Regions from separate parts of the Allobosea sp. OAE506 genome, predicted to be linked through region 2. Evidence: predicted binding sites of a transcription regulator. Region 2 holds the regulator's gene; each other region holds the start of a gene.

Region 1 (7,551 bases), 1.5 Mb from region 2:
AATTACGACGGCAAGTCGACCGGCCCGCGCACGCTGCGCTACGGCATCCAGTTCTCGAAGAACCTGATGACCGTGCGCCTCGCCAAGGATGTCGGCATGCCGCTGATCGCGGAATATGCCCGCCGCTTCGGCGTCTATGACGACATGCTGCCGGTGCTCTCGATGTCGCTCGGCGCCGGCGAGACCACGGTCATGCGCATGACCGCCGGCTACGCCATGCTCGTCAACGGCGGCAAGAAGATCCGGCCGACCCTGATCGACCGCATCCAGGACCGCTGGGGCGCGACCATCTTCCGGCACGACCAGCGCGTCTGCGAAGGCTGCAGCGCCGACAAATGGGCCGATCAGCGCGAGCCGCGCCTGATCGACAACCGCGACCAGGTGCTCGACCCGCTGACCGCCTACCAGATGGTCTCGATCATGGAGAGCGTCGTCCAGTCCGGCACGGCGACCGTCGTCAAGTCGGTCGGCAAGCCGCTCGCGGGCAAGACCGGCACCACCAACGACGCCAAGGACGTCTGGTTCGTCGGCTTCTCGCCCGACCTCGCGGTGGGCGTCTATATGGGATTCGACAAGCCGAAGTCGCTGGGTACCTCGGCGACCGCCGGCCAGTATGCCGCGCCGATCTTCCGCGATTTCATGATGGCGGCCCTCAAAGACAAGCCGGCGACGCCGTTCCGCGTCCCGGCCGGCATCAAGCTGATCCGCGTCGATCCCAAGACCGGCATGCGCTCGGGCGGCGAGGGCGGCATCCTCGAGGCCTTCAAGCCCGGCACGGCGCCGCCAGACAGCTATTCGGTGATCGGTGCGGCCGGCGACGGCATGACCCCCTTCAGCGTGGCTCCAGGCGGCGGACGCGCCGTCGGCTCCGGCACCGGCGGGCTGTACTAGATCACGCCCGCGTCATGGTCGGGCTTGTCCCGACCATCCACGTCTTCCTGCGGCGAGGACCGTGTTCAAGACGTGGATGCTCGGCACAAGGCCGAGCATGACGCGTGAGCCTGCCGTGGCCGTTTACAGCGACGTCGTTCGGCCCTATCCCCAGCCTCTCGTTTTTCATCCAAGGCCCTGATCCGCATGCGCCCAGAAATTCAGACGCAACTCGACAACGCCAAGCAGTCGATCGGACTGCTGAGGAGGCATCTTTGACTGGGATCAAGCCCAGCGCCGCCTCGCTGAACTGAACGCCCTTTCCGAGGGCCCCGACTTCTGGAACGACGCCGACGCCGCGCAGAAGCTGATGCGCGAGCGCACCTCGCTGGAAACCCAGATCGAGGGCATCCTCAAGCTCGAGCGCGATCTCGACGACGCCCTGACCTTCATCGAGCTCGGCGAGATGGAGGATGACGCCGCCTCGGTCAGCGAGGGCGAGGTCGGCATCAAGGCCGTCGAGGTCGAAGCCGCACGACTGCAGGTCGAGACCCTGCTCTCGGGCGAGGCCGACATGCTCGACACCTATCTCGAGATCCATCCTGGCGCGGGCGGAACCGAGAGCCAGGACTGGGCCGAGATGCTGCTGCGCATGTATCGGCGCTGGGGCGAGCGGCGGAAATTTAAGGTCGAGACGCTCGAATACCAGGATGGCGACACGGCCGGCATCAAGTCGGCGACGCTCCAGTTCAAGGGCCACAACGCCTATGGCTGGCTCAAGACGGAGAGCGGCGTGCACCGGCTGGTACGCATCTCGCCCTTCGACTCGAACGCACGCCGCCAGACCTCCTTCGCCTCGGTCTGGGTCTATCCCGTCGTCGACGACCGCATCATCATCGACATCAACGAGTCGGATTGCCGGATCGACACCTACCGCGCCCAGGGCGCGGGCGGGCAGCACATCAACACGACCGATTCGGCCGTGCGCATCACGCACATCCCCTCGGGCATCGCGGTGTCCTGCCAGCAGGAGCGCTCCCAGCACAAGAACCGGGCCAAGGCCTGGGACATGCTGCGCGCCCGGCTCTACGAGGTCGAGCTCAAGAAGCGGGAAGAGAAGGCCAATGCCGAGCAGGCCTCCAAGACCGATATCGGCTGGGGCCACCAGATCCGCTCCTATGTGCTCCAGCCCTATCAGCTGGTGAAGGATCTGCGCACCGGGGTCGCCTCGACGGCGCCCTCGGAGGTGCTCGACGGCGCGCTCGATCCGTTCATGGAAGCGTCGCTGGCTCAGCGGGTCTACGGCACCGAGGTCGAGGTCGAGGATATCGACTGAGCGAACGCTTTCCCGTTGCGGCGCCGGCAGCCCGGCACCGCAACGGGAGGCCGTCATTGTCGAAAGGTCTTGGAACCTTGATCCTGCCGATCCATTTGAGGACGGCGACGCCGGCTCCGCGAAAGGCCTGACCATGACACTGCAACGCCAAATCGGGTTCTGGCTGCTCTCGCTCGCCGTTCTCGTTCTCTTCCTGATCGTCTTCCGCGACGTTCTGCTGCCCTTCATCGCGGCACTGGCGCTGGCCTATCTGCTCGACCCGCTCGCCGACCGGATGGAACGCAGCGGCATGAGCCGGCTGGCGGCGACGATCCTGATCCTGTTCTTCTTCCTGCTCATTTTCGTGCTGGCGCTGGTTCTCCTGGCGCCGCTGCTCGGCCAGCAGCTGGCGGGGCTTGTCGCGCGCCTGCCGGCCGATGCGCAGCGCCTGCAGACGCTGGTGCTGGAGCAGGGTGGCCCGTGGCTCGAGCGTTTCGGGGGCACGAAGCTGACGGAGGAAGCCCAGAATTCGCTCGGCAATCTCGTCGGCGAGGCCACCAAATGGGTCGGCAGCGTGCTGCAGTCGCTGTGGACCGGCGGCACCGCCATCGTCGGCGTGTTCTCCCTGCTGGTGCTGACGCCGGTCATCGCCTTCTACCTGCTGGTCGACTGGGATCGCATGTGCGCCACCGTCGACAGCTGGCTGCCGCTCGACCATCGCGAGACCATCCGCGGACTGCTCCGCGAGATGGATGTCGCCATCGCCGGCTTCCTGCGCGGCCAGGCACTGGTCTGCCTGCTGCTGGGCATCTTCTACGCGGTGGGCCTGAGCCTTCTTGGCGTCAATTTCGGCGCGCTGATCGGCATCATCTCCGGCTTCCTCTCCTTCATCCCCTATGTCGGTTCGCTGACCGGGCTGGTGCTCTCCGTCGGCGTCGCCATCGTCCAGTTCTGGCCGGACTGGACCTGGCCGCTGGCGACGCTGGCTGTCTTCGCCGCCGGCCAGTTCCTCGAGGGCAACATCTTCCAGCCGAAATTCGTCGGCGATTCGATTGGCGTGCACCCGGTCTGGCTGATGTTCGCGCTTCTGGCCTTCGGCTCGCTGTTCGGCTTCGTCGGCCTGCTGCTGGCGGTGCCGCTCGCGGCCGTCATCGGCGTGCTCTGCCGGTTTGCGCTGCGGCAATATCTCGCCAGCAATATCTATCACGGCGGCGACGCGACTCGGGCCGCGGCCGTCCAGGCGCGCCTCGACGTCGATGCCTGAACAGCCCGCCCGCCCGCGTCAGCTCGCCTTCGATCTGCCGGTCGACAGTCGGCATGGCGTCGAGGACTTCCTGATCGGCCCGTCCAACGAGGCCGCCTATGGTTTGGTCGAGGCCTGGCCGCACTGGCCCGACGCATGGCTTCGCCTGGTCGGGCCGGAAGGCGCGGGGAAGACGCATCTTGCGGCGATCTGGGCCAAGCGCGCCCATGCCTGGACCGTCTCGGCCGGAGAGGTCGTCGATGCCCAGGTGCCGCATCTGGTCTCGGGCGGCGCGCTGGTGGTCGAGGATTGCGACCGCGGCCTGCAGGATGAGGCGGCGCTGTTTCACCTGATGAACGCGGTGAAGGCCCGGGGTGGCCACCTGCTGCTCACCGCCCGCGCGGCGCCCGACCAATGGGGTCTGCGCGTGCCGGACCTGCTGTCGCGGCTGCGGCTGGCGCCGGAGGCCCGGATCGAGCCGCCCGACGACGCACTTCTGCGCGCCGTCCTGGTCAAGCTCTTCATCGACCGTCAGCTCGTCGTCGACACCGGCATCATTGACATGCTGGCGCTGCGGATGGAGCGCTCCTTCGCCGCGGCGCGCACCCTGGTCGACCTGCTCGACAGGCTCTCGCTCGAACGAGGGCGCCGCGTGACGCGGCCTCTGGCGACAGAGGCGCTGGAGCGCCTCTACGCCGAGGACTGAGCAGTCGCTCAGCCCGCCCGGCGGGGAGGCGCCTCGACGGGAAGCGCCACCAGCCGGGCATGCATCGCTTCGACCAGCAGCTCATGGGCGCGGTTGGCGATGGCATCGAGCGACGGCGTCTTGACGAACATCGCCGCCGCCTTGGCGCTGAGCTGCTCGCGGCTCGGCAGGACGGGTAGCTGCCAGCTCGACGCATCCCACTGCGCCCAGGCTTCGGAGGCCTGATGCTGCAACTCGGCGAAGCGGCCACCGGCCCGCTCCTGAAGATCGGCCAGCGCCGCGCGCAGCTCGGCGAGCGTCAGGCTGGACCAGTGCAGCTCGGGCAGGGAGGGTGTGGCCGCATAGGCCTCGCGGAAGGCGCTGACCACCCGGTCCAGCGGCACCGAAGCCGCAAGCCGCTCGGCCGAGCGCTCGATGACGCGCGGCGGAAGCGCCTGCGAACGCTCGATCACGGCCTGTGGCGGCTGCTTCAGGTCCCAGACCAGGCGAAGCTTCGAGAGCCCGAGGATGATGTAGTAGGTCGGGTCGATCTGCCACCAGCGGAAGCCCTGGCGGACGCTGTACTGATAGGCATGGTGGTTGTTGTGCCAGCCTTCACCCATGGTGATGATGGCGAGCCACCAGTTGTTGCGGCTCTCGTCGCCGGTCACATAGTGTTTGTCGCCATGCACATGGGCGAGCGAGTTGATGCAGAAGGTGGCGTGGTAGACGGCGACCGTCGACCAGAAGAAGCCGACGATGAGCCCGGCCCAGCCGTCGATCAGGAAGCACAGCACCGCCAGCAGCACCGCCGGCGCCAGCTCGAAACGGTGCAGCCAGCGCAGCTCCGGAAACTTCGTGAGGTCCGGAATCGTCGAATCGTCGAAGACATGGTGGTCGCGGCTGAAGATCCAGCCGACATGCGAATAGCCGAACGAGGTCTGCACCGGCGAATGCACGTCATGCTCGGTGTCGGCATAGCGGTGGTGATGCCGGTGCTTCGAGGCCCACCAGAACACGCTCTTTTGCGCGGTCGACTGCGCCAGCACCGCCAGCACGAACTGCCCGACGCGGCTGGTCTTGTAGGTGCGGTGCGAGAAATAGCGGTGGTAGCCGCCGGTCACCGCAAACATCCGCAGCCAGTAGAGGCCGATGGCGAGCCAGACCGAGGTCGCGGTGACGCCGCTCCACAGGGCACCAAAACAGGCCAGATGCGCAAGAACGAAGGGGATGGCGGACGGATAGACGATGTCGCCATCGTCACGGTGGGAAGAACTGCTCAAATCGGCCTCGGTCGAATCAGACGGCTCCGGTTCGGCCGCCCGGGACATGAAAACCCCGCGCCGGCACGAAACAGGAGCGGGCCTTGGGTTGCAAGAGGGCCCGGCGACGCAGGCACTGTCGCCAGCGCGCCGCGCCGGAAATGACATGGTTGTCATCGAACCGTCACGCTACGGTGGCTCAAGACGCGCAGGGAGACGACCGTGGCCAGAGCAGCGACCGGAACGAGTGCCAAGCGCATGAACACGCAACCCAGCGTCATCGAGGTCGCGCATCCCGTGACTGCCGAGGAGCCGACGCCGCTGCGCGATTCGCCGGCCCGGTTCATGAACCGGGAGCTTTCCTGGCTGCAGTTCAACCGCCGCGTGATGGAGGAGGCCTCCAACCGCAATCACCCGCTGCTGGAGCAGCTGCGCTTCCTCTCGATCTCGGCGGCCAATCTCGACGAGTTCTTCATGGTCCGCGTTTCCGGCTTGCGCGAGCAGCTCAAGGCCGGCGTCGTGACGCCGAGCCAGGACGGTCTGACCCCGGCGGCCCAGCTCGCTGCGCTCGGCGAGGCCGTCGCGGCCCTGACGAAGGATCAGCAGGCGCGTTGGGTCGAGCTGCGCGGCGACCTGCACGAGAACCGCATCCAGCAGCTGGCACCGGGCGACATCGGCCCGGCCGAGCGGGTCTGGCTGGAGGATTACTTCCTCAACTACGTCTTCCCGGTGCTGACGCCGCTGGCGATCGACCCGGCGCATCCCTTTCCCTTCATTCCCAATCTCGGCTTCACCGTTGCGCTCGCGCTGGAACGGATCAGCGACGGGCGCCAGCTCGACGCCCTGATCCGCGTGCCCATCAAGATGGACCGCTTCATCGAGCTGCCGGACCTCGCCCGCGAGGAGAAGCGCCGCTTCATCACGCTGGAGGACGTGGTCTCTCTGTTCATCGGCAAGCTCTTCCCCGGCTACGACGTCAAGGGAACGGGCTCGTTCCGGATCATCCGCGACACCGATCTCGACATCGAGGAGGAGGCGGAGGATCTCGTCCGCGTCTTCGAGACCATGCTGAAGCTGCGTCGGCTGGGCGTCGTCATCCGGCTCGAGATCAGCACGGGCATGCCGGCGCATCTGCGCAAGCTCATCGTTCGCGAGCTGAAGGTCGACGAGGACGAGGTCGTCGAGGTCGAGGGCATGATCGGGCTGAGCGAGCTGTCGCAGCTCGTCGGCGTCGACCGGCCGGACCTGAAGTTCAAGCCCTACAATGCCCGCTTCCCGGAGCGCATCCGCGAGCATGGCGGCGACTGCTTCGCGGCGATCCGCCAGAAGGACCTGCTCGTCCACCACCCCTATGAGAGCTTCGACGTCGTCGTGCAGTTCCTGCAGCAGGCGGCGCGCGACCCCAACGTCGTTGCGATCAAGCAGACGCTCTACCGCACCTCGGCCAATTCGCCGATCGTCAAGGCTCTGACCGAAGCGGCCGAGGCCGGCAAGTCGGTGACGGCCCTCGTCGAGCTCAAGGCGCGCTTCGATGAGGAAGCGAACATCCGCTGGGCCAAGGAGATGGAGCGGGCGGGCGTGCAGGTCGTCTACGGCTTCATCGAGCTGAAGACCCACGCCAAGCTGTCTCTCGTCGTGCGGCGCGAGGCCGGGCAGCTCGTCACCTATTGCCACATCGCGACGGGCAACTATCACCCGATCACCGCGCGCATCTATACGGACGTCTCCTTCTTCACCGCCGATCCGGTGATGTCGCAGGACGTCGCGCGTGTCTTCAACTTCATCACCGGCTATGCCGAGCCAGCCGAGCTGGAAAAGATGTCGGTCTCGCCGGTCGGCCTCAAGCAGCGCCTGCTCGACGACATCGCCGAGGAGATCGCCCATGTGAAGGCGGGCCGGAAGGGTGCGATCTGGGGCAAGTGCAACTCGCTGGTCGACCCCGAGATCATCGACGCGCTCTATGACGCCAGCCAGGCCGGCGTCGAGATCGACTTCGTCGTGCGCGGCATCTGCTGCCTGCGGCCGGGCGTGCCGGGCCTGTCGGATAACATCCGCGTCAAGTCGATCATCGGGCGCTTCCTCGAGCACACCCGCGTCTACGCCTTCGGCGCCGGCCACGGTCTGCCTTCGGCCAAGGCCAAGCTCTACATCTCTTCGGCCGACCTGATGCCCCGCA
Region 2 (7,551 bases):
GAGAACCTCGTCGAGAACGCGATCAAATACGGCAAGAGCGGCGGCGAGGTCGTGATCGAGGTCGTCGACGGGCCGCTCGAGGTCAGCGTCGGCGTGCGCGACGATGGGCCGGGAATCGCGCCGGAGCATCTGCCGCGGCTGACCGAGCGCTTCTACCGCGTCGACACCGCCGCGAGCCGCGAGGCCGGCGGCACGGGGCTCGGGCTTGCCATCGTCAAGCACATCGTGCTGCGCCATCGCGGGCGGCTGACGATCGAGAGTGCGCTCGGCCAGGGCGCGACGTTCAGGGCGGTGCTTCCGCGTTTCGGAGCGGCGCCACGCAAGCCGTGACAGCGTTCCTTAACGGTGGATGACGCCTTCATGACAGTCTGCGTGACGAAGTGTCATGAAGCTGTCATGCAGAAGGTGTTCTGAACGGCTCGCTGAACCTGCGACCCAGAGAGGACATCTCATGCGCAAACTTCTCATTCTCGCGGCCGCGACCATCGGTCTGTCGGGCGTGGCCCATTCCGGCGCTGCCCTTGCCGCCGACATCACCGGCGCCGGCGCGACCTTCCCCTTCCCGATCTACTCGAAATGGGCCCGAGGCCTACAAGAAAGAGACCAATATCGGTCTCAACTACCAGTCGATCGGCTCGGGTGGCGGCATCCGCCAGATCAAGGCGAAGACGGTCGCCTTCGGCGCCACCGACGCTCCGCTCAAGGGCGAGGACCTGACCAAGGACGGTCTGATCCAGTTCCCGACCGTGATGGGCGGCGTCGTCCCCGCGATCAACATCGCCGGCATCGACGCCCGCCAGCTCAAGCTGACCGGCCCGATCCTGGCCGAGATCTACATGGGCACCGTCAAGAAGTGGAACGATCCCAAGATCGTCGCGCTCAACAGCGGGCTGAAGCTGCCCGACGCCAACATCAGCCCCGTGTACCGCTCGGACGGTTCGGGCACGACTTTCGTCTTCACCGACTATCTCGCCAAGGTCTCGGCCGAGTGGAAGTCCAAGGTCGGCGCCAACACCTCGGTGCAGTGGGCTGTCGGCATCGGCGGCAAGGGCAATGAGGGCGTCTCGGCTTCGGTCAAGCAGGTCGCCAACTCGATCGGCTATGTCGAATACGCCTACGCCAAGCAGAACAAGCTCAGCTACGCGCTGATCCAGAACGCCGACGGCAACTTCCCGGATCCGGACGACAAGTCCTTCCAGGCCGCCGCCGCCAATGCCGACTGGAACGCGGCTCCCGGCTTCGGCATCTCGCTGAACAACCAGAAGGGCGCCGAGGCCTGGCCGATCACGGCCGCGACCTTCCTGCTCGTCCACGCCAAGCCGGAGAAGCCGGAAGAGGTGCAGGCCGCGCTGAAGTTCGTCGACTGGGCCTTCAAGAACGGCGACAAGCTCGCTCTCGACCTCGAATACGTGCCGCTGCCGGCCACGGTTAAGGACCAGGTCCGCGCCTCCTGGAAGGGCGTCACCGATCCGTCGGGCAAGCCGATCTTCTGATCCCCGATACCGGGCGAGGCGGGACTTGCTCCTGCCTCGCTCTCTCCTTCCGACCCCCATCCCGAGCCGCGGCGGCCTCGACCGCAGCTCCGGATGAGGGCCCGACCGAGACCCTCCTCGCCCTTCGCCTCCTCGTTCCGCTACGACCGGAGTTCCACGGATGACCGCCGTGACCGATACCCTGAACATTCCGGCCGCGCGGCCGCAGCGAAAGACGCCGAAGGGCACCTTCGACATCGTCTTCCGCAATGCCAGCTTCCTCTCGGCGCTGTTTGTGCTGGTGCTGCTGGCCGGCATCATGCTGTCGATGGTCATCGGCGGCTGGCCGGCCTTCAAGACCTTCGGGCTCGGCTTCATCACTGGTTCGCAGTGGGACACGCAGGCCGATGTCTATGGCGCCTGGCCAGCCATCGTCGGCACGCTCTCGACAGCGCTGATCGCGCTGCTGATCGGCGTGCCGCTCTCGCTGGGCATCGCCGTCTACCTGACGCAGCTCGCCCCGCCCTGGTTCAAGCAGCCGGTCTCGACCACGATCGAGCTGCTCGCCGCCGTGCCCTCGATCATCTACGGCATGTGGGGCCTGTTCGTCTTCGTGCCGCTGTTTGCGGCCTATGTGCAGGTGCCGCTCTCCAACATCGTCGAGGGCATGCCGGTCGTCGGCACGATCCTGTATTCGCGCTCGCCCTCGGGGCTGGGTATTCTGACGGCAGGCATCATCCTCGCCTTCATGATCATCCCCTTCATCGCCTCGATCGTGCGCGACATGCTCGACCAGATCCCCTCCGTGCTGCGCGAGAGCGCCTATGGCATCGGGGCGACGACCTGGGAGGTGGTGCGCCATGTGCTGGTGCCGCAGGCCGGCGTCTCGATCATCGGCGCGATCATGCTCGGCCTGGGCCGCGCGCTCGGCGAGACGATGGCGGTGACCTTCGTGGTCGGCAACGCCAACCGCCTCTCGGGCTCGGTGATGGACCCCGGCTCGACGATCGCCTCGCGCATCGCCAACGAGTTCAACGAGGCGCTGGGCCTGCAGCTCAACGCGCTGATCGCGCTGGGCTGCATCCTCTTCTTCGTCACATTCGTCGTCCTGGTCATCGCGCGCATCCTGGTGTCGCGGGTCAAGTCCTTCTGAGCGAGCCCGATCATGAGCCTGACGACCTCCTCCGCCGCTCCCGCCCCGCGCGCCAACTGGGGCCGGGTGCGCCCCTCTCGCCGCACCGCCGACAAGGCGATGCGCGTGATCGCCACCGCCTTCACCTTCCTGGCGATCTTCGTGCTCTTCTGGATCCTCGGCATGCTGATCGTGAAGGGCATCGGCGGGCTTTCCGTCGCGACCTTCACCCAGATCACCCCCGGGCCGGGCTCGGAGGGCGGCGGCCTCGCCAACGCCATCGTCGGCTCGATCGTGCTGACCTTCCTCGGCATCGTCGTGGCGACGCCGATTGGCGTTCTGGCCGGCACCTATCTCGCCGAATACGGCAAGGGCTCGAAGCTCGCCGACCTGATCCGCTTCATCAACGACATCCTGCTCTCGGCGCCGTCGATCCTGATCGGCCTGTTCGTCTACGTCATCATGGTCGAGCCGCTGGGCGGCTATTCCGGCTGGGCCGGCGGCGTCGCGCTCGGCATCATCGCCATCCCCGTGATCGTGCGCACCACCGAGGACATGCTGCGCCTCGTCCCGGGGCCATTGCGCGAGGCCGGCTCGGCGCTCGGCGCGCCGCCCTCCGTGGTCATCACCTCGATCACCTGGAAGGCGGCGAAGTCGGGCATGGTCACCGGCATCCTGCTGGCGCTTGCCCGCATCGCCGGCGAGACGGCGCCGCTGATCTTCACCGCGCTCAACAACAATTTCTGGTTCTCGCCGACGCTCTCGGGCGGCATCTCCAACCTGCCGGTGACGATCTACCAGTTCGCCTCGGCGCCTTACGAGAACTGGCAGCAGCTCGCCTGGGCCGGTTCGCTGATCATCACCATGTCGATCCTGCTGCTCTCGCTCGTCGCCCGCCGCATCGTGCGCGGCGCCAAGTAACGGCCGCGTCTCCAACCCGTCGCGTCAGATCCGAAGGAAACCTTCGATGCTTTCGACCCTCGAACTCAGCCCGCAGACGCTCGATGCCGACGCGCCCGTCCGGATCGCGGTGAAGAACCTCGATTTCTACTACGGCGAGCACAAGGCGCTGAAGAACATCAATCTCGACTTCCGCGACCGGCATGTCACGGCGCTGATCGGCCCCTCGGGCTGCGGCAAGTCCACGCTGCTGCGCATCTTCAACCGGATCTACTCGCTCTATCCCGATCAGAAGGCGACCGGCGAGGTGATGCTGGACGGGCGCAACGTTATCTCCAACGATGTCGACGTGAACGAGTTGCGCTCGCGCATCGGCATGGTCTTTCAGAAGCCGACGCCCTTCCCGATGTCGATCTACGACAACGTCGCCTTCGGCATCCGCCTCTACGAGAAGCCGCCGAAGTCCGAGCTCGACGACCGCGTCGAGGGCGCGCTGCGCCGCGCCGCCCTGTGGGACGAGGTCAAGGACAAGCTCAAGACCTCGGGCATGGGCCTGTCCGGCGGCCAGCAGCAGCGCCTCTGCATCGCGCGCACCATCGCGCAGAAGCCGGAGGTCATCCTGTTCGACGAGCCGACCTCGGCGCTCGACCCGATCTCGACCGGCAAGATCGAGGACCTGCTGGAGCAGCTGAAGGCCGACTTCACCATCGTCATCGTCACCCACAACATGCAGCAGGCGGCGCGCATCTCGCAGTACACCGCCTTCATGTATCTGGGCGAGGTGATCGAGTTCGCCGCGACCAGCACGATCTTCATGAACCCGAGCAAGAAGCAGACGCAGGATTACGTCACCGGCCGCTTCGGCTGATCGTCCGCCGCTTCAGCCCCAGCAATCCGAAGGACCACGCCGCGATGACCGACCATATCGTCCGCTCCTATGACGCCGAACTCGAGGGTATCCGCCGCAGCCTCGCCGAGATGGGCGGCATGTCCGAGCGCATGCTCGGCGATTCCACCGTCGCCCTGGTGCGCCGCGACACGACGCTCGCCCAGAAGGTGATCTCGGCCGACCAGCGGCTCGACAACCTCCAGCGCGACGTCGAGGAGCGCGCCGTGCTGACGATCGCCCGGCGCCAGCCGCTGGCCAACGATCTGCGCGAGCTGATCTCGGCGATCCGCATCGCCTCCGACATCGAGCGCGTCGGCGACCTCGCCAAGAACATCGCCAAGCGCGCGGTGGCGATCTCCGGCCAGTTCTCGCCGCCGCACCGCGCCGTGGTCGGGCTGGAGCATATGAGCCGGCTGGTGCAGGCGCAGCTCAAGGACGTGCTCGACGCCTATGCCACCAGCAACGAGCAGAAGGCGCTCGAGGTCTGGCATCGCGACGGCGAAATCGACGCGCTCTACACCTCGCTCTTCCGCGAGCTGCTGACCTACATGATGGAAGATCCGCGCAACATCACCTTCTGCACGCATCTCCTGTTCTGCGCCAAGAACGTCGAGCGCATCGGCGACCACACCACCAACATCGCCGAGACGATCCACTATCTCGTCACCGGCGAGTCGCTCGACATCAACCGTCCCAAGCTCGAGACCACCGACATCACGGTCGAGGCCGTGACGGGTAGCTGACAATACCGACTGCGCCGGAGCCTTCGCCGTCATGGTCGGGCCTGACCCGACCATCCACGTCTTCGCCGGACCCAACCCGCGTTCAAGACGTGGATGCCCGCCAGGAGGGCGAGCATGACGATGCGTTCCGGAACAAACGCCAAGAACGGAATCGCGCCATGGCCGCCCGCATCCTGATCGTCGAGGACGAGGAACCGCTCACCCTGCTGCTGCGCTACAATCTCGAGGCCGAGGGCTTCGTGGTCGACAGCGTCGCGCGCGGCGACGACGCGGAACTGCACCTGCGCGACAACACGCCCGATCTCGTGCTGCTCGACTGGATGCTGCCGGGTCTTTCGGGCATCGAGCTGTGCCGGCGGCTGCGGGCGCGGCGCGACACCGAGCGGGTGCCGATCATCATGCTCACCGCCCGCGGCGAGGAGACCGAGCGGGTGCGCGGGCTCGCCACCGGCGCCGACGACTATGTCGTCAAGCCGTTCTCGCTGCCGGAGCTGATCGCGCGCATCCAGGCGCTGCTGCGCCGGGCCAAGCCCGGCCATGTCGCGGGGCTGCTGGTCGCCGGTGATCTCGAACTCGACCGCACGACGCGTCGCGTGCGCCGCTCCGGCGAGGAGCTGCATCTGGGGCCGACCGAGTTCCGCCTGCTGGAATTCCTGATGCAGGCGCCGGGCCGGGTCTATTCCCGCGCGCAGCTGCTCGACGCGGTCTGGGGCCGCGACGTCTATATCGACGAGCGCACCGTCGACGTGCATGTCGGGCGCCTGCGCAAGGCGATCACGCCGGGCGACGCCAAGGACCCGCTGCGCACCGTCCGCGGCGCGGGCTACGCCTTCGACGAGACCTTCGCGCGGGTCTGAGGGCGGGAGGCGTCATGCTCGGGCGAAGACCCGAGCATCTCGTGACGCTGAGGCTCCCATGCCCGTCCGGCTGGAGATTCTCGGGCCAAGCCCGAGAATGACGAGGTTACGCCGGCATGCGCCTGATCGCTTGACCCGCGACGCCCGACGGCGCAAGCCGGCCCGATGCACAGCAAAGACATCGCCATCATCGGCGCCGGCCCCGCCGGGCTGACCGCCGCCGAGCGGCTGGCGCAGGCCGGCCATCGTGTCACGATCCATGAGCGGATGCCGTCGCCGGCGCGGAAGTTCCTGCTCGCCGGGCGCGGCGGGCTCAACATCACCCATTCCGAGCCGCTGGAGACCTTCCTGCCGCATTACGGTGCGGCGCGGGACTGGCTCGAACCCGCGGTCAACACCTTCCCGCCGCAGGCGCTGCGCGGCTGGGCCGACGCGCTGGGCGCGGAGAGCTTCATTGGCACGAGCGGGCGCGTCTTCCCGAAGGCGATGAAGGCCTCGCCGCTGCTGCGCGCCTGGCTGCGCCGGCTCGACGGGCTCGGCGTGCGGCTCGAAGCCGGCCGGCGCTGGACCGGCTGGAACGCGCAGGGAGCGCTGACCTTCGTGACGGCGGCCGGCGAGGCGACGCTCACGCCGGATGCGACGCTGCTGGCGCTCGGCGGAGCGAGCTGGCCGCGGCTGGGGTCCGATGGCGGTTGGGTTCCGCTGCTGGCGGGGAGGGGCGTTGCCGTTTCGCCCCTGCGGCCGGCCAATGGCGGCTTCGCGGTGGCCTGGTCCGATACCCTTCGCGAGCGCTTCGCCGGCGCGCCTTTGAAGCGGATCACGCTGCGCTTTGCCGGCAAAGAGATTGCGGGCGAGGCGATGATCGACGCGAACGGCCTGGAGGGCGGCGCGATCTACGCGCTGTCGGGACCGCTGCGAGAGGCGATCGCGCGCGATGGTTCGGCGGTGCTGGAGATTGATCTGCGGCCCCATCTCGACCTCGCCCGGCTGACCGACAAGCTCGGCAAGCGCCGGCCTGGTGAGACGCTGAGCAACCATCTGCGCAAGGCGGCGGGGCTTTCGCCGGCGGCGGTGGCCGTGTTGCGCGACAGCGTCGGCGGCAAACTCGACGAAACGCCGGCCGCGCTGGCGGCGGCGATCAAATCCGCGCCTGTGCGCCTGACGGGGACGATGCCGATCGACCGGGCGATTTCCAGCGCCGGCGGCATCGCCGCCGACGAGATCGACGACGGCTTCATGCTGCGCCGCCTGCCGGGCGTCTTCGTCGCCGGCGAGATGCTGGACTGGGAAGCCCCCACCGGCGGCTATCTGTTGCAGGGCTGCTTCGCCACCGGCGTCGCCGCGGCGGCCGGGATGGTGGGGTGGCTGGGGCAACGAGAGCAGCGCGTCATGCTCGGGCTTGACCCGAGCATCTCATGAGGTTGAGGCGCCCGCACTTCGCTCGTCCTGCGATTCTCGGATCTGAGCTTCGCTCCGCCCGAGAATGACGGAGGTCTACCGCCCCTCTGCCTTCGCGATCGCCGCGTCAAGATCCTGCCATTCATGGCAGCGGCCGCAG
Region 3 (7,551 bases), 1.4 Mb from region 2:
CCCAGTACGTGAGCATCCGCTATACCGAGCGCCTGGCCGAAGCGGGCGTCGAGCCCTCCGTCGGCAGTGTTGGCGATAGCTATGACAACGCCCTCGCCGAGACGATCAACGGGCTCTACAAAGCCGAGCTGATCCATCGGCGCGGGCCGTGGCGATCCTTCGAAGCCGTGGAGTTCGCGACGCTGACCTGGGTCGACTGGTTCAACAATCGCCGGCTGCTGGAGCCCATAGGCAACATTCCGCCGACCGAAGCCGAGGAACGCTATTACGCGATGCTGGACAAACCAGCCATCGCCGCATGACTCAAACCAAACGGCCTCCGGCGAACCCGGGGCGGTTTAGGTGAACTGCGAGCCCTGGTCCGTGTTGAAGATCTCGGGCTTGCCGAAGTGCGCCATCACCTCCTCGATGGTCTCGATGCAGAAGGCGACGTCCATCGTGATCGAGAGCCGCCAGGCCAGAACCTTGCGGCTGAACCAGTCGACGACGGCCGTCAGGTAGTCGAAGCCCCGGGCCATCGGGATGTAGGTGATGTCCATCGCCCAGACCTAATTGGGCCGCGTCACCGACAGCTTGCGCAGCAGGTAGGGGAAGATCTTGTGCCCCGGCGCCGGCTTCGAGGTACTCGGTCGGTGATAGCGCCTCGATGCCCATGCGCTTCATCAGCGTGGCGACGTGAAGACGCCCAGCCCTATGGCCATCGGCCCCGAGAAGCCCCTGCAGCATACGGCTGCCGGCGAAAGGGTACTCCAAGTGTAGCGCGTCGATCGCTTGCATCAGCGCAAGATCGGCGGCACGAGCAGCGCGGGGCAGATAGTAGACGCTGCCCCGGCTGATCCCGAGCATCTTCGCCTGCCGGATTAGTGGCAGATCATGTGCGCGGTCGATCATCGCTTTGCGCTCAGAAGGCCGGCCTTGCCGGGCGCGCCGGACATAAAGTCATTCTCCATCGCCAGCTCCCCGATCTTCGCATGCAGTGTCTCCACGTCGATAGCTGGTGCGGTGGTCTCGGACTTGGCTTCGGAGCCAAAGACGCCGGCAGTCCCTTCAAGAAGCTCGCTACGCCACTGCGTAATCTGGTTCGGGCGGACGTCGAACTGCTGCGCCATATCCGCCAGCGTCTTCTCGCCCTTGATCGCCGCCAACGCGACCTTCGCCTTGAAAGCCGGACTGTGGTTCCGGCCGAGTCTCATGATATCCGCTCCTGTTCACGGCAATCATGCCGCGTTCAGGCCGAAAATCCACTTGCGCACGCCGTTCAATTTTCCTGAGCCAGCTCTTTATAGCGGTATCTCAAAGAGATAAGTGTTCTTAGTTTTATCCTGAATGGCGCGCCATTTCCTCCCGTCTTCTTAGATTCGCCCTTCCTCGGCCCTGCTCAGCGGGCGGGTCTCATGCGGCGCGTTCCAGCGACAGAGGCGTGGCGCCGTCCATTCGGCCGATCGCTGCCAGCAAGGGGGCGAGTTCGTTGGCCGACATCTGCTCGAAGGGCAGGTTGACGAGGGCTGTGACGCGCGCCGTCAGGTGGCGGTAGCTCTGCAGGAAGGCCGCCCGCTGGGCCGCGGCCGGGCCGCCAGCGGCGGCCGGATCGTCGAGCCCCCAATGCACCTGCAGCGGCGCCCCCGGAAAGATCGGGCATGGACCTTCGGCCGCGCCGTCGCAGACGGTGACGACGAGGTCGAGCGGCAAGGTCTGGGGCCCCAGGAACGCGTCCCATGATTTCGAGTACATCGCGGTGACGTCGTAGCCGAGTTCCTGCAACAGCCCCAGCGCGGCCGGGTGAGGCGCCTCCTGCGGGCGGCTGCCGGCGGAGAAGGCCTCGATCCGTCCGAGGCCCTCCCGGTTCAGGACCGCTTCGGCCATGACGGAGCGCGCCGAGTTGCCCGTGCAGACGACGAGCACGCGCCAAGGGCGCTGGCTGTCGACCCGGTCCCGCCGTGCCGGAATCGCTGCCGCCCCGGACGGGTCTCGCGTGCCGCAGGCATCCGTCAGGAAGGCGAGCAGCGCCTCGGCCCGACCGGCCTGGGCGGCAAAGATGATGTGGCGCCCCTCGCGCCGGGAGGCCAGCAGCCCGACCTGCTCCAGCGCCGCGAGATGGGACGACAAGGTGTTGTGCGCGACGGCGAGCAGACGGCCGATGTCGCCCGCGGCCAGCCCATGCGGGCGGTAGCGCATCAGGAGCCGGACGATCTCCAACCGCGTCGGCTGCGCCAGCGCGCCGAGCAGCGCGACCGCCTCCGTCGATTCCAGCCTGTCCGTCTGCGCTGGCCTCACCCGGCATCGTCCTTGTGCGATGGAGCAGGCGCCGTTCCTGCCGGTCATCCCGGCATGGCAGCGTCCGCTCTGAATCTGACCGCCAGAACCATCAAGCGGAAATATGTCGACGTCAACCGACATATTGACATATTCCTGTTATCCACGCGATGCACCGTCCGGGCGAGAGATGGGGAGCGGGATCATGCGGGTCGGCATCAACGGCATGGGACGAATCGGGCGGCTGGCGCTGCGGGCGGCCCTAGGCGCAGCCGACCGGCAGGGCGACGATCCGCGCGCCGGCAACCGGCTCGACATCGTCCATCTCAACGAGATCAAGGGCGGCGCCGCCGTGACCGCCCATCTGCTCGAATTCGACAGCATGCAGGGGCGCTGGCGCGGCAGCATCGCGAGCGCAGGCGACGATGCCATCACGATCGGCGAGCGCAGCTTAAGCTTCTCGGCGGCGGGCGAGCCTGGCGAGATTCCCTGGGGCGATCTCGGCGTCGATGTGGTGCTCGAATGCACGGGCAAGTTCCTGACGCCCGCGACGCTGGAGGGGCATCTCAAGCGCGGTGCCAAGCGCGTCATCGTCGCCGCCCCCGTGAAGGACGCGTCCGTCCTCAACGTCGTCGTCGGCGTCAACGAATATCTCTACGACCCGGCGCGCCACCCGATCGTCACCGCCGCTTCGTGCACGACGAACTGCCTCGCCCCGTTGGTGAAGGTCGTGCACGAGAACCTGCGCATCCGGCACGGGCAGATCACCACGATCCATGACCCGACCAACACCAATGTCGTGGTCGATGCGCCCCACAAGGATCTGCGCCGCGCCCGCTCGGCCATGCTCTCGCTGCAACCGACGACGACCGGCAGCGCCACGGCGATCGCGCTGATCTATCCCGAGCTGAAGGGCAAGCTCGACGGCCACGCCGTGCGCGCGCCCGTCCTCAACGCCTCGCTGACCGACTGCGTCTTCGAGCTCGAGCGGCCGACGACCGCCGCCGAGGTCAACGCCCTGTTCGAGGCGGCGGCGCGCGGACCGCTCGCCGGCATCCTCGGCTTCGAGCCGAGGCCGCTGGTCTCGATCGATTATCAGCGCGATACGCGCTCGGCCATCGTAGACGGGCTCTCGACGCTGGTCACCGACGGCACGATGCTGAAGGTCTATGCCTGGTACGACAACGAGATGGGCTATGCCTGCCGCATGGTCGATCTCGCCTGCCATCTCGAACAGGTCGGGATCTGATCGGGTGACGGCAGGAGCCCGCCACTACGCCATCGTCACCGCCGCGTATTGGGGCTTCACCCTGACCGACGGCGCGCTGCGCATGCTCGTGCTGCTGCACTTCTTCCGGCTCGGCTATTCGCCCTTCACGCTCGCCTTCCTGTTCCTGCTCTATGAGGCGGCCGGCATCGCCGCCAATCTGATCGGGGGCTGGCTCGCCGCCCGATACGGCATCACCCGCATGCTCGCGATCGGGCTGACCACGCAAATCACGGGCTTCCTGCTGCTGTCAGGGCTGTCGCCGGACTGGACGGCCGCGGCCTCCGTCGCCTGGGTGGTGATGGCGCAAGGGGTCTGCGGCGTCGCGAAGGACCTGACCAAGACGGCCTCGAAATCGGCGATCAAAATCGCCGAGGCCGCCGCCCGCACCGAAGATGCGCAGGGCCGGCTGTTCCGCTGGGTCGCGTGGTTCACCGGCTCCAAGAACGCGATGAAGGGCGTCGGCTTCTTCCTCGGCGGGCTCCTGCTGGAGTCGCTGGGCTTCCGCGGCGCGCTCTGGGCGATGGCGGCGATGCTGGCTGTGATCCTGCTGGGCGTCCCGACCTCCCTGCCGGCGATGATGGGCAAGGCCAAGGCGAGCAAATCCGCCCGCGAACTCTTCGCCAAGAACCGCGCCGTCAACCTGCTCGCGCTGGCGCGCGTCGCGCTGTTCGGGGCTCGCGATATCTGGTTCGTCGTCGGCGTGCCGGTGTTTCTCTACGCCTCGGGCTGGACCTTCACGATGGTCGGCACCTTCCTGGCGGTCTGGACGATCGGCTACGGCCTCGTCCAGGCGGCGGCGCCGGCGTTCATCGCCCGCAGCCCCGACGGGCTGTCGTCGGAGGTGCCGGCGGCGCGGCTCTGGTCGGCGGCGCTGGCGGCGATCCCCTTTGCGCTCGCCGTGTTGCTGGCGAGCGGAGTGGGCTTTCGCCCCGATCTCGTGCTGGTCGCGGGGCTGGGTCTGTTCGGCTTCGCCTTCGCGGTCAACTCCTCGCTCCACTCCTATCTGATCCTGGCCTATGCCGGCTCGGAGAAATCGGCCGAGGATGTCGGCTTCTACTATGCCGCCAACGCGCTCGGGCGCTTCCTCGGGACCCTGCTCTCGGGCCTGCTCTACCAGTGGGGCGGCCTCCAGGCCTGCCTCGTGGGCTCCGGCCTGATGCTGGTCCTGTGCTGTGCCGCCACTCTGGTACTGCCGACGCAGGCGACATCGCCGCAGCGGGGGTGACCACGCCGCTCAAGAGCGCTTCGCGACCCGCCGCTCCGGGGCGGGAGGGGACGCAAGGGCAGTTTTTATAGTTCCTTACGGAACCAGTTTGAAACAGTTTGGTAACCTGAATCGCCAAGGGTCCCGCTCCTGAGACGCAAGGGGCGAAAGGCCTGTCATGAATTTCTTCAATAAAAGCTCGACCCAGTCCCGGGCCGAAGCCTCCTCGATCCGGCGCTGGCAAGCGGTGATTGAATTCGATCTCGATGGAAACATCCTGGAAGCGAACGATCTGTTTCTGAAGACTGTCGGCTATGATCGCTCAGAGGTCGTCGGCAAGCATCATTCCATTTTTGTACCCCTCGAAGAGCGTTCGTCGAAGACTTACCAGGGTTTCTGGCGCGATCTCCGCAATGGCAAGGCCTTCCAGGCGGAATTCGCCCGCGTGACCAAGACCGGCGCCCGGATCTGGCTGCAGGCGACCTATACCCCCATCTGCGGAACCGATGGCAGCAAGCCCTTCAAGGTGATCAAATACGCCACCGACATCACGGCCATGAAGGCGGTGGTGTCGAACGCCGAAGGCGAGCTCGCGGCGATCCGCAAGGCGCAAGCCGTGATCGAGTTCGACCTCGACGGCACCATCCTTGACGCCAACGAGAACTTCCTGAAAGCGCTCGGCTATACGCTTGGCGAGATCCAGGGCCGCCCTCACGCCATGTTCCTCGATCAGGCGGAGCGCAACAGCGAGGGCTATCGCCGGTTCTGGGCCAAGCTCGCCCGCGGCGAGCACGATGAGAACCAGTATCTGCGGATCGGCAAGGGCGGGCGCCAGGTCTGGATCCAGGCGAGCTACAACCCGATCCTCGATCCCTTCGGCAAACCCTACAAGGTCGTGAAATACGCCAGCGATATCACCGCGTCGAAGCGGACCGCGGAGGCGCTGGCGGGCGCCGTCGCTGAGACCGGCGCGGTGATTGCCGCGACACAGGGCAACGACCTGACGCAGCGCGTGCCCCTGGAGGGCAAGAGCGGCTCGATCTTCGAGCTGTGCGGCGGCATCAACAAGCTGCTCGACAGCTTCACCAACGTCATCCATAGCGTCGGCGCGATCTCGGCGCGGATCACTACCGGCTCGCGTCGCATCGGGACCGACAGCCAGGATCTCGCCCAGCGCACCGAGGAGCAGGCCGCCTCGCTCGAGGAGACGGCGGCGACCACCGAACAACTCGCGGCTTCGGTGAAGCAGAGCTTCGAGCGTGCCACGGAGGCCGCTGGTCTCGGTGCCGCCGCCAACGACATCGCCCATCGCGGCGGCTCGATCGTCAACGAGGCCGTCATCGCGATGGAGCGCATCGAGAAGGCGTCCGGAGACATTGGCGACATCATCCGTGTCATCGACGACATCGCCTTCCAGACCAATCTTCTCGCCCTCAATGCGGCGGTGGAGGCGGCCCGCGCGGGCGATGCCGGCAAGGGCTTCGCGGTCGTCGCCTCCGAGGTGCGCACCCTCGCCCAGCGTTCGGGCGAGGCCGCCAAGGACATCTCCGGGCTCATCCTGAACTCGACGACCCAGGTCGCCAGCGGCGTCAAGCTGGTGAAGCAGGCGGGCTCAGCCCTAGCCGAGATCGTCGATTCCTCGATCAGCGTCTCCGCCTCGCTCGACGAGATCAAGAGCGCCTCGCGCGAGCAGGCCAGCGGCATCGAGGAGGTGGCCCGGGTCGTGGCGCATATGGACGAGATGACCCAGCGCAATTCCTCGGTCGCCGACCAGAGCGCGCAGGTGGCGGCGGAGTTGCAGCAGGCCACCGAGGCGCTGCAGGCCCTGGTCGAGACCTTCCGGATCCGGAGCGAGCGACCGGGCGCGTCGCTCCTGACGAGGCAGGCAACGCGGGCCGCCTGACCCTCCGCGCCGGGGCTTCCAACCCGATCCGTCCCGCCTGGCGCCTCGCGGCCGCCCTGCGGGACGGGCTGTTTTTGGGGGGAGCCTTCGCCGCAATGGGGGCGGGCGCCGCCAGCGGCATGCTCAAATTCCGTTCATCGGACCAAAATTGTATCCATTTTGGTGGTGAGCGAGATTGCACACTAGGTGCCGCCGCACGCCCGCTTTCGCACGCTACAAACCCCGCGCGATCGTCATGCGGTCGGCTACGACGCAGCCAAATCGGCGTAGAAGCCGCCGATCCCCAGGCGAATTGAACAGCCAGTCGCCATTCGATGGATGCAATCGCACGGGAGAGGCTCCGAGAAGGCGCGTAAATGGCCAGTTTTCCTGGATCGCACACCGCCTGACCCGGCTGTATTGCATACAATCTTCCAGGATTGGCACGGGCATTGCAGAGGCTTTGGCAGCTTTGTCGCGCAGCGCTGTCAGCGCCCATCCCGGAGGTCACCATGCGGTTCCCGGTTTCGATGCCAAGCTCCAGGCCCCGCCTCCACCATTGTCTCCGGGCAGCCATCGGGGGCGTCGCCCTCGGGATGGCTGCGCTGACGGGATCGTCCGGGCCGGCGCTCGCCCAGGAGAAGGTCCTGCGCGTCGCGATGACCGCCGGCGACATTCCCGACTGGACGGGCCATCCCGATCAAGGCGCAGAGGGCCAGCGCTTCGTCGGCTTCTCGCTCTATGACAGCTTCCTGAACTGGGACCTGACGCGCTCGGACCGCGAGGCGGTGCCGACGGCGGGGCTCGCCTCAAAATGGTATCCCGATCCCACCAACACCAAGCGCTGGATCTTCGAGCTACGGCGCGACGTGAAGTTCCATGATGGCTGCCCGTGGAACGCCGAGGCCGCGCTCTGGAACATCGCGCGCATCACCGACGACA
Region 4 (7,551 bases), 1.1 Mb from region 2:
CCCGCGCCTATGGCGCGACCACCACGCCGCACATGTACATCATCGATCCCAAGGGCACGCTCGCCTATATGGGCGCGATCGACGACAAGCCCTCCGCCGGCGCCGCCAGCCTCGAGGGCGCCAAGAGCTATGTCCGCCAGGCGGTGGCCGAGCTTAAGGCCGGCAAGCCGGTCTCGGAGGCCAGCACCAAGGCCTATGGCTGCGCGGTGAAATACGCGCCGGTCAGCTGAGGGCCGGTTCACGCGTCATGCTCGGGCTTGACCCGAGCATCTCGTCAACCAGTCCTGTCCTGAAAGAGATTCTCGGGTCTGCGCTTCGCTCAGCCCGAGAATGAGGCTTCGTCAGACCCGCCCCAGCCGCCCGCCGGTCGTGCTGTCGAAGACATGGACGCGGTCGGGGTCGACCGTGATCCAGATGCGGCCGGCCACCGCCGCCACGACGTCGGTCGCGGCCTGCATCACGAAGGGCAGGCCGGCGAGCTGGCCGTGGAAGAGCTGGGTGGCGCCCAGTTCCTCGATGAACTCGACATCGAAGGGCAGCGAGCCCGCCTGGCCTTCGGAGGCGATCTCGACATCCTCCGGCCGCAGGCCGACCTCGACAGCCGTCTGGGCCGGCAGATCCTGGCGCAGGTCGCGCGCCTCCAGGATCGCATCGCCCAGCGCCACGATGCCGGGGCCGTCGATCGTGCCGGGCAGGATGTTCATCGGCGGCGAACCGATGAAGGTTGCTACGAACTTGCTCGCGGGCTTCTTGTAGACGTCCGCCGGCAGGCCGATCTGCTCGACCTGGCCGCCATTCATCACGACCAGCTTGTCGGAGAGCGTCATCGCTTCGACCTGGTCGTGCGTGACGTAGATCGAGGTGACGCCGAGCGCGCGCTGCAGCTTCTTGATCTCGACGCGCATCTGCACGCGCAGCTTGGCGTCGAGGTTGGACAAAGGCTCGTCGAACAGGAAGACCTGCGGCTTGCGCACGATGGCGCGGCCCATCGCGACGCGCTGGCGCTGGCCGCCCGACAGCTGCTTCGGCCGGCGCTCCAGCAGCCCCTCGATGGCGAGAATGCGCGCCGCTTCCTTCACCCGCCGGTCGATCTCGTCCTTGGGCGTGCCGCGGTTGCGCAGGCCATAGGCCATGTTGTCGTAGACGCTCATATGCGGGTAGAGCGCGTAATTCTGGAACACCATCGCGATGTCGCGATCGGCCGGCCCGATCTCGTTGACGACGCGATCCCCGATCGAGACCTCGCCGGCGGAGATCGTCTCCAGCCCCGCGACCATGCGCAGCAATGTGGACTTGCCGCAGCCGGACGGGCCGACGAGAACGCAGAAGCCGCCATCGGGAATGTCGAAGGACACGCCCTTCACCGCCTCGACGCCGCCGGCGTAGATCTTCTTGACGTTGGTGAGTGTAACCTGGGCCATCGGCGACTTATTTCTCGGTTTCGACCAGGCCCTTCACGAAGAGCCTCTGCATCAGGACGACGACGAGCACCGGCGGCAGCATCGCCAGCATGGCGGTGGCCATGGCGAGTTGCCATTCGGTGAGCGCGTCGGAGGTGACGATCATCTTCTTGATGGCGATGACGATGGTCTGCATCGAGTCCTTCGTCGTCACCAGCAGCGGCCAGAGATACTGGTTCCAGCCATAGATGAACTGGATCACGAACAGCGCCGCGATCGTGGTGATCGAGAGCGGGACGACCGTGTCCTTGAAGAACTTGAATGGCCCGGCCCCGTCGATCCGCGACGCCTCGAGCAGCTCGTCGGGGATCGTCATGAAGAACTGCCGGAACAGCAGCGTGCCCGTCGCCGAGGCGATCAGCGGCACGGCCAGACCCTGATAGGTGTCCAGCATGTTGAGGTCTGAGACGACCTTGAAGGTCGGGAAAATGCGCACCTCGACGGGCAGCATCAGCGTGACGAAGATGATCCAGAACGCCGTCATCCGGAACGGGAAGCGGTAATAGACGATCGCATAGGCCGAGAGAACGGAGATGAAGATCTTCCCGATCGCGATGGCCATGGCCATGATGAAGGAGTTCAGCATCATGCCCAGCACCGGCTCGCGCGTCGTGCCAGAGGTGCCGACGAACAGGATGCGATAGTAGTTCTCGAACAGCTTGGGGCCGGGATAGAGCGGCAGCTGCCCGTTGATGATCGTCGCCGCGTCCCAGGTCGAGGCGACGAAGGTCAGCCAGACCGGGAAGGCGACGATCAGCACGCCGATCGACAGGATGATGTAGGCGATCAGGTCGCCCAGGCGGCGGTCCTCGACCATCAGTAGCTGACCCTGCGCTCGATGAACTTGAACTGCACCGCCGTCATCGCGATGACCATAACCAGCAGCACGACCGACTGCGCCGCCGAGCCGCCGAGATTGGAGCCGCCCTTGCCGTCGGAGAAGACCTTGTAGACCAGCGTCTCGGTGGCGCCCGAAGGCCCGCCTCCGGTGATCGTGTCGATGATGCCGAAGGTGTCGAAGAAGACGTAGACGATGTTGACGACGAGCAGGAAGAAGGTCGTCGGCGAGAGCAGCGGGAAGACGATGGTCCAGAAGCGCCGCATCGGCCGCGCGCCGTCGATCACGGCCGCCTCGATCACGCTCTTGGGGATCGATTGCAGCCCCGCCAGGAAGAACAGGAAATTGTAGCTGATCTGCTTCCAGGTCGCGGCCAGGATGACCAGCAGCATCGCGTCATTGCCGTTGAGGCGCGGATTCCAGGCGATGCCGAGCCGCTGCAGCCCGCGTGCCAGCATGCCGAGGGAGGGATCGAACATGAACAGCCAGAGCACGCCCGCCACCGCCGGTGCGACCGCATAGGGCCAGATCAGCAGCGTCTTGTAGATCTCGGCGCCGCGGATCGCCCGGTCGGCCATTACCGCGAAGAGCAGCGCGACCGACAGCGAGAGCACGCAGACGAAGCTGGAGAAGATCAGCGTGTTGATGAAGGCCTTGAGATAGCCCGGGTCCGAGAAGAGCGCCTGGTAGTTCTCGAACCAGACGAATTCCGTCGAGGTGCCGAAGGCGTCCTCGAGCAGGAAGGACTGCCAGAGCGCCTGGCTCGCCGGCCAGTAGAAGAACACGACCGTGATCGCCAGCTGCGGCAGCAGCAGCATCAGCGGGATCGTCAATCCATTGAAATAGGCGTTCTTCTGCATGGCTCATCCGAAAGACGCCGCCGCCCCGGTCGCCCGGGACGGCGGCGAGAGGATCATGGGACCGATCAGCGCGCGGCGGTGCGCTCGAACTGGCGCAGCATCTGGTTGCCGCGCTCCACAGCCGCGTCGAGCGCCGCCTTCGGCGTCTTCTGGCCGTTCAGCGCCGCCTCCAGCTCCTCCGACCAGATGTCGCGGATCTGGACGAGGCTGCCGAAACGCAGGCCGCGCGAATTCTCCGTCGGCTCCTTGTTGTTCAGCGAGAGGATCGGGGTCTCGAGATAGGGCTTGTCCTTGTAGAAGCCCGAAGCCTTGACCTTCTCATAGGCCGCCTTAGTGATCGGCAGATAGCCCGATTCCGTGTGCAGCTTCACCTGGCGGTCGACGTCCGACAGGAAGGTGAAGAACTTCGCGACGCCCTTGTATTCGTCCGCCTTCTTGCCGCCCATCACCCACAGCGAGGCGCCGCCGATGATCGAGTTCTGCGGCGCGCCCTGGATGTCGGGGTAGTACGGCATCGGCGCGTTGCCCCAGTCGAACTTGGCGTTCGCCTTGACGTTGCCGAAGAAGCCCGACGAGGTCAGGAAGATCGGGCATTCGCCCGAGGTGAAGCGGCCTTCGCCGTTATTGGTGCGGCCGGAATAGTCGTAGACGCCCTGCTTCTGCAGATCGACCAGGTTGGTCCAGTGCTTCAGGAAGGCGGGGCTGTTGAAGTTGAGCACCGCGTCGAAGCCGTCGAGGCCATTCGTCTTGGTCGAGAGCGAGACATTGTGCCAGGCGCCGAACTGCTCGATGTTCGCCCAGGTCGCCCAGGCGTTGGAGAAGCCGCACTTCTCGAAGCCGGAAGCCTTCAGCTTCTTGGCCGCCTCGAACACCTCGGGCCAGGTCTTCGGCGGAGCCTCGGGGTTCAGGCCGGCCTTCTTGAAGGCGTCCTTGTTGTACCACATCACCATCGAGGAGGAGTTGAACGGCATCGAGAGCATGTCGCCCTTGGCCGTCGAATAGTAGCCGGTGATGGCGGGCAGATAGGCCTTCGGATCAAAAGCCTCGCCGGCGTCCTTCATCAGCTCGTGCACGGGCTTGATCGCGCCCTTGGCCGACATCATCGTGCCGGTGCCGACCTCGAAGACCTGCAGGATGTGCGGTGCCGTCCCGGCGCGGAAGGCGGCGATGCCGGCATTCAGCGTGTCGGGATAGGACCCCTTATAGGCCGGGACGATCTTGTAGTCCTTCTGCGAGGCATTGAATTCCTCGGACAGCCTGACCACGACGTCGTTGTTCGCGCCGGTCAGCGCATGCCACCACTGGATCTCGGTCTGCGCCAGCGCAGGCGCGGCGCCACCCAGCACGAAGGCCGCGACAGACATCAGAATGCGTGATTTCACGGTCATCTCTTTCTCCCTTCCGCCCTCGGTTGGCCAAGGCGGCTGTTCTTGTTGGTGCGCAAGCTAGCATGAAGGCCGGGCGACGGTTCAATGACAAAATGATGACGGATGCAAGCGCGGGCCGCTCCCGCCGCTTTGGCGGAAGGCCTTGCGCAATGCTGCGGAAGGCGCTGTTCTCCCCAACCCTGCCAGCCCTCCACGGATGCCACCCATGCCCCGCCTGTCCCTGACGCCCGAACGGACCCTTCCCGCAGATGCGCAGGCCGCGGCCCTGCTGGGGCGCATCTGGCGCCCGGATGTCGGGGGCCCGGCGGTGGTCACGCTGCGCGACGGGATCGTGATCGACGTTACCCGCGCCTTCCCGACCAGTCGCGACCTCTGCGAGGCGGCAGACCCTGCCGCCGCGCTTCGCGCGGCCCCGGGAGAGGCCGTCGCGCCGATCGCCGAGATCCTGGCGAACACGCCGCCGGATAGCCGCGACACGTCGCGGCCCTGGCTGCTCTCCCCGCTCGACCTGCAGGTGGTGAAGGCCGCCGGCGTCACCTTCGCGGTCTCGATGCTGGAACGCGTCATCGAGGAGAAGGCCCGCGGCAACCCGGCGGCTGCCGCCACGATCCGCGAGGAGATCGGCAAGCTCATCGGCGACGATCTCTCGAAGCTGAAGCCCGGCTCGCCCGAGGCGATGCACCTCAAGGACGTGCTGATCAAGCAGGGCGCCTGGAGCCAGTATCTCGAGGTCGGCATCGGGCCAGACGCCGAGATCTTCACCAAGGCGCCGCCGATGTCCTCGGTCGGCACCGGTTTCGACGCCGGGCTGCACCCGTCCTCGACCTGGAACAACCCCGAGCCGGAGATCGTGCTCGTCGTCGCCTCGGATGGCCGTATCGTCGGCGCCACGCTCGGCAATGACGTCAATCTGCGCGATGTCGAGGGCCGCTCGGCGCTGCTGCTTGGCAAGGCGAAGGACAACAACGCCGCTGCCGCGGTCGGCCCCTTCATCCGCCTCTTCGATGCAGGCTTCACGCTCGACCATGTCCGCAACACGACCGTCACCTTGACCGTCGAGGGCGAGGATGGCTTTACGCTCGAAGGCTCGTCCTCGATCGCGAAGATCAGCCGCGATCCCGCCGACCTCGCGAGCCAGATGATCGGCCCGCATCACCAGTATCCGGACGGGGCGGCGCTTTATCTCGGCACCATGTTCGCGCCGATCAAGGATCGCGATACGCCGGGCGGCGGCTTCACCCACAAATACGGCGACATCGTCACCATCGCCGCGCCCGAGCTCGGCGCGCTGGTCAACCGCATGAAGCGCACCGACGCATGCGAGCCCTGGACCTTCGGCACCTCGCATCTGATGCGCAGCCTGGCGAAGCGCGGGCTGCTGTGAGCCCAGGCGGCATCCTCGTTGTCGGCGAGGCGATCGGCGACTTCATCCCGCGCGATGCCGAGGGACATCGCTACGAAGCGGTGCTGGGCGGCTCCGGTTTCAACGCCGCGCTGGCGCTCGCCCGCTTCGGGGCGCGGCCCGCTTATGCCGCTGTGCTCTCGACCGACGCGCTCGGCCGGCGCTTTCGCGCGGCGCTGGTGGCGGAGGGGATCGACACGGCGCTGATCCGCGACAGTGCGCGACCGACCGCGGTTGCCATCGTCTCGCCGCTGGGGCCGGACGGGGTGCCGGAATTCGCGCTCCACCTCCAGGGCACCGCCCATGACGAAGCACAGGGGACACCGCGCGCGCTGCCGCCCGGTGTGACCCATCTGCATGCGGCCTCCTTCGGCGCGACCATCGGGCCCTCCGGAGACGCGACGGGCGATCTGGCGGCGAGCGCCCGCGCCGCCGGTGCCACGATCAGCTACGACATCAACATTCGCGCCGCCGTTCTGCCGGAGCGCGACCAAGCCCGTGCGCTGATCGAGGCCCGCATCGCACAGTCCGACATCGTCAAGGCGAGCCTGGACGATCTCGCCTGGCTCGATCCCGGTGCGCCGGCCGAGGCGGTCGCACTGCGCTGGCGGGAGCTTGGCGCGCGCCTCGTTCTCATCACCCGCGGGGGCGACGGCGCAATCGGGTTCGGCGCGGGCGAAACGCTCGCGGCGACCGCCCCGCCGGTGGCCGTAGCCGATACGGTGGGCGCGGGCGACTGCTTCATCGGCGGCTTTCTTGCCGTGCTGGCCGCCCGCGGGCGGCTCGGCCAGGGCTTCCATGAGGCCAGCCGGGACGATCTCACCGCGGCACTCGCCTTCGCCTGTGCGGTCGCCGCTGACAGCTGCACCCGCCCGGGTTGCGACCCGCCGCGCCGCCTCGCGACCTGACCGGAGCCGTCGATGCATCTCGCCTATCTCGACTACCACACCTGCGGCGAGCCGGTCCGGATCGTCACCGGCGGCTACCCCATGCTGAAGGGGGCGACGGTCCTCGAGAAGCGTCGCGATGCGCGCGAGAACCATGATCATCTGCGCCGGGCGATGATGCTGGAGCCGCGCGGCCATGCCGGGATGTATGGCGTGATCCCCGTCGCCGCCGCGTATCCCGAGGCTGCCTTCGGCGTGCTCTTCACCCATAACGAGGGCTATTCGACCATGTGCGGCCACGCGACCATCGCGCTTGGCCGCTATGCCATCGAGCACGGGCTGGTGCCGGCGGTCGAACCGGTGACCCGCTTCTCGATCGAGGCGCCCTGCGGCCTGCTGCGGCTCGAATGTACCGTGCGCGACGGCCGGGTGGAGAGCGTCGTCTTCGAGAGCGTGCCCGCCTTCGTCTTCGCGCGGGACCTCGCCGTCACCCTGCCGGGCTATGGCGAGGTCGTCACCGACATCGCCTATGGCGGCGCCTTCTACTGCATCCTGCCGGCCTCGCGCTTCGGGCTCGATCTGTTCGAGACGCCCGTCACCACGCTGACCGACGCGGCGGCCGCCCTGACCGATCATCTGCGCGCGAGTCTGCCGGTGACGCATCCGACCGAGCCCGATCTCGGCTTTCTGTACGGCACGATCATCACCGACGAGGC

Evidence for each region. Region 2 encodes PhoB, which activates phosphate uptake and scavenging genes when phosphate is short. Its sites were predicted from a motif close to TGTCATNNANCTGTCAT; they were not measured.
Region 1: the regulator PhoB is predicted to act here: its motif matches at 5,547-5,563, upstream of ABIE41_RS16125 (RNA degradosome polyphosphate kinase).
Region 3: the regulator PhoB is predicted to act here: its motif matches at 2,400-2,416, upstream of ABIE41_RS02190 (ArsJ-associated glyceraldehyde-3-phosphate dehydrogenase).
Region 4: the regulator PhoB is predicted to act here: its motif matches at 4,620-4,636, upstream of ugpB (sn-glycerol-3-phosphate ABC transporter substrate-binding protein UgpB).

What each region holds. Positions count from the first base shown of each region.
Region 1 covers NZ_JBEPOB010000001.1:3,302,676-3,310,226, reverse strand. Annotated here, with positions in the region: gene ABIE41_RS16150 (penicillin-binding protein 1A) at 1-891, shown strand, start outside; one part of gene prfB (peptide chain release factor 2) at 1,078-1,146, shown strand; one part of gene prfB (peptide chain release factor 2) at 1,148-2,206, shown strand; gene ABIE41_RS16140 (AI-2E family transporter) at 2,340-3,449, shown strand; gene ABIE41_RS16135 (P-loop NTPase family protein) at 3,442-4,134, shown strand; gene ABIE41_RS16130 (acyl-CoA desaturase) at 4,143-5,396, opposite strand; gene ABIE41_RS16125 (RNA degradosome polyphosphate kinase) at 5,634-7,551, shown strand, end outside.
Region 2 covers NZ_JBEPOB010000001.1:1,838,417-1,845,967, forward strand. Annotated here, with positions in the region: gene ABIE41_RS08880 (ATP-binding protein) at 1-330, shown strand, start outside; partial or broken gene pstS (phosphate ABC transporter substrate-binding protein PstS) at 452-1,493, shown strand; gene pstC (phosphate ABC transporter permease subunit PstC) at 1,654-2,625, shown strand; gene pstA (phosphate ABC transporter permease PstA) at 2,638-3,525, shown strand; gene pstB (phosphate ABC transporter ATP-binding protein PstB) at 3,572-4,372, shown strand; gene phoU (phosphate signaling complex protein PhoU) at 4,417-5,136, shown strand; gene phoB (phosphate regulon transcriptional regulator PhoB) at 5,295-5,993, shown strand; gene ABIE41_RS08915 (TIGR03862 family flavoprotein) at 6,159-7,412, shown strand; gene ABIE41_RS08920 (tetratricopeptide repeat protein) at 7,488-7,551, opposite strand, start outside.
Region 3 covers NZ_JBEPOB010000001.1:432,954-440,504, forward strand. Annotated here, with positions in the region: gene ABIE41_RS02175 (IS3 family transposase) at 1-302, shown strand, start outside; partial or broken gene ABIE41_RS02180 (IS3 family transposase) at 342-1,193, opposite strand; gene ABIE41_RS02185 (arsenate reductase/protein-tyrosine-phosphatase family protein) at 1,393-2,274, opposite strand; gene ABIE41_RS02190 (ArsJ-associated glyceraldehyde-3-phosphate dehydrogenase) at 2,459-3,502, shown strand; gene arsJ (organoarsenical effux MFS transporter ArsJ) at 3,507-4,748, shown strand; gene ABIE41_RS02200 (methyl-accepting chemotaxis protein) at 4,906-6,630, shown strand; gene ABIE41_RS02205 (ABC transporter substrate-binding protein) at 7,206-7,551, shown strand, end outside.
Region 4 covers NZ_JBEPOB010000001.1:714,270-721,820, reverse strand. Annotated here, with positions in the region: gene ABIE41_RS03470 (thioredoxin family protein) at 1-230, shown strand, start outside; gene ABIE41_RS03465 (sn-glycerol-3-phosphate import ATP-binding protein UgpC) at 342-1,421, opposite strand; gene ugpE (sn-glycerol-3-phosphate ABC transporter permease UgpE) at 1,429-2,277, opposite strand; gene ugpA (sn-glycerol-3-phosphate ABC transporter permease UgpA) at 2,277-3,158, opposite strand; gene ugpB (sn-glycerol-3-phosphate ABC transporter substrate-binding protein UgpB) at 3,224-4,522, opposite strand; gene ABIE41_RS03445 (fumarylacetoacetate hydrolase family protein) at 4,752-5,930, shown strand; gene ABIE41_RS03440 (PfkB family carbohydrate kinase) at 5,927-6,856, shown strand; gene ABIE41_RS03435 (proline racemase family protein) at 6,869-7,551, shown strand, end outside.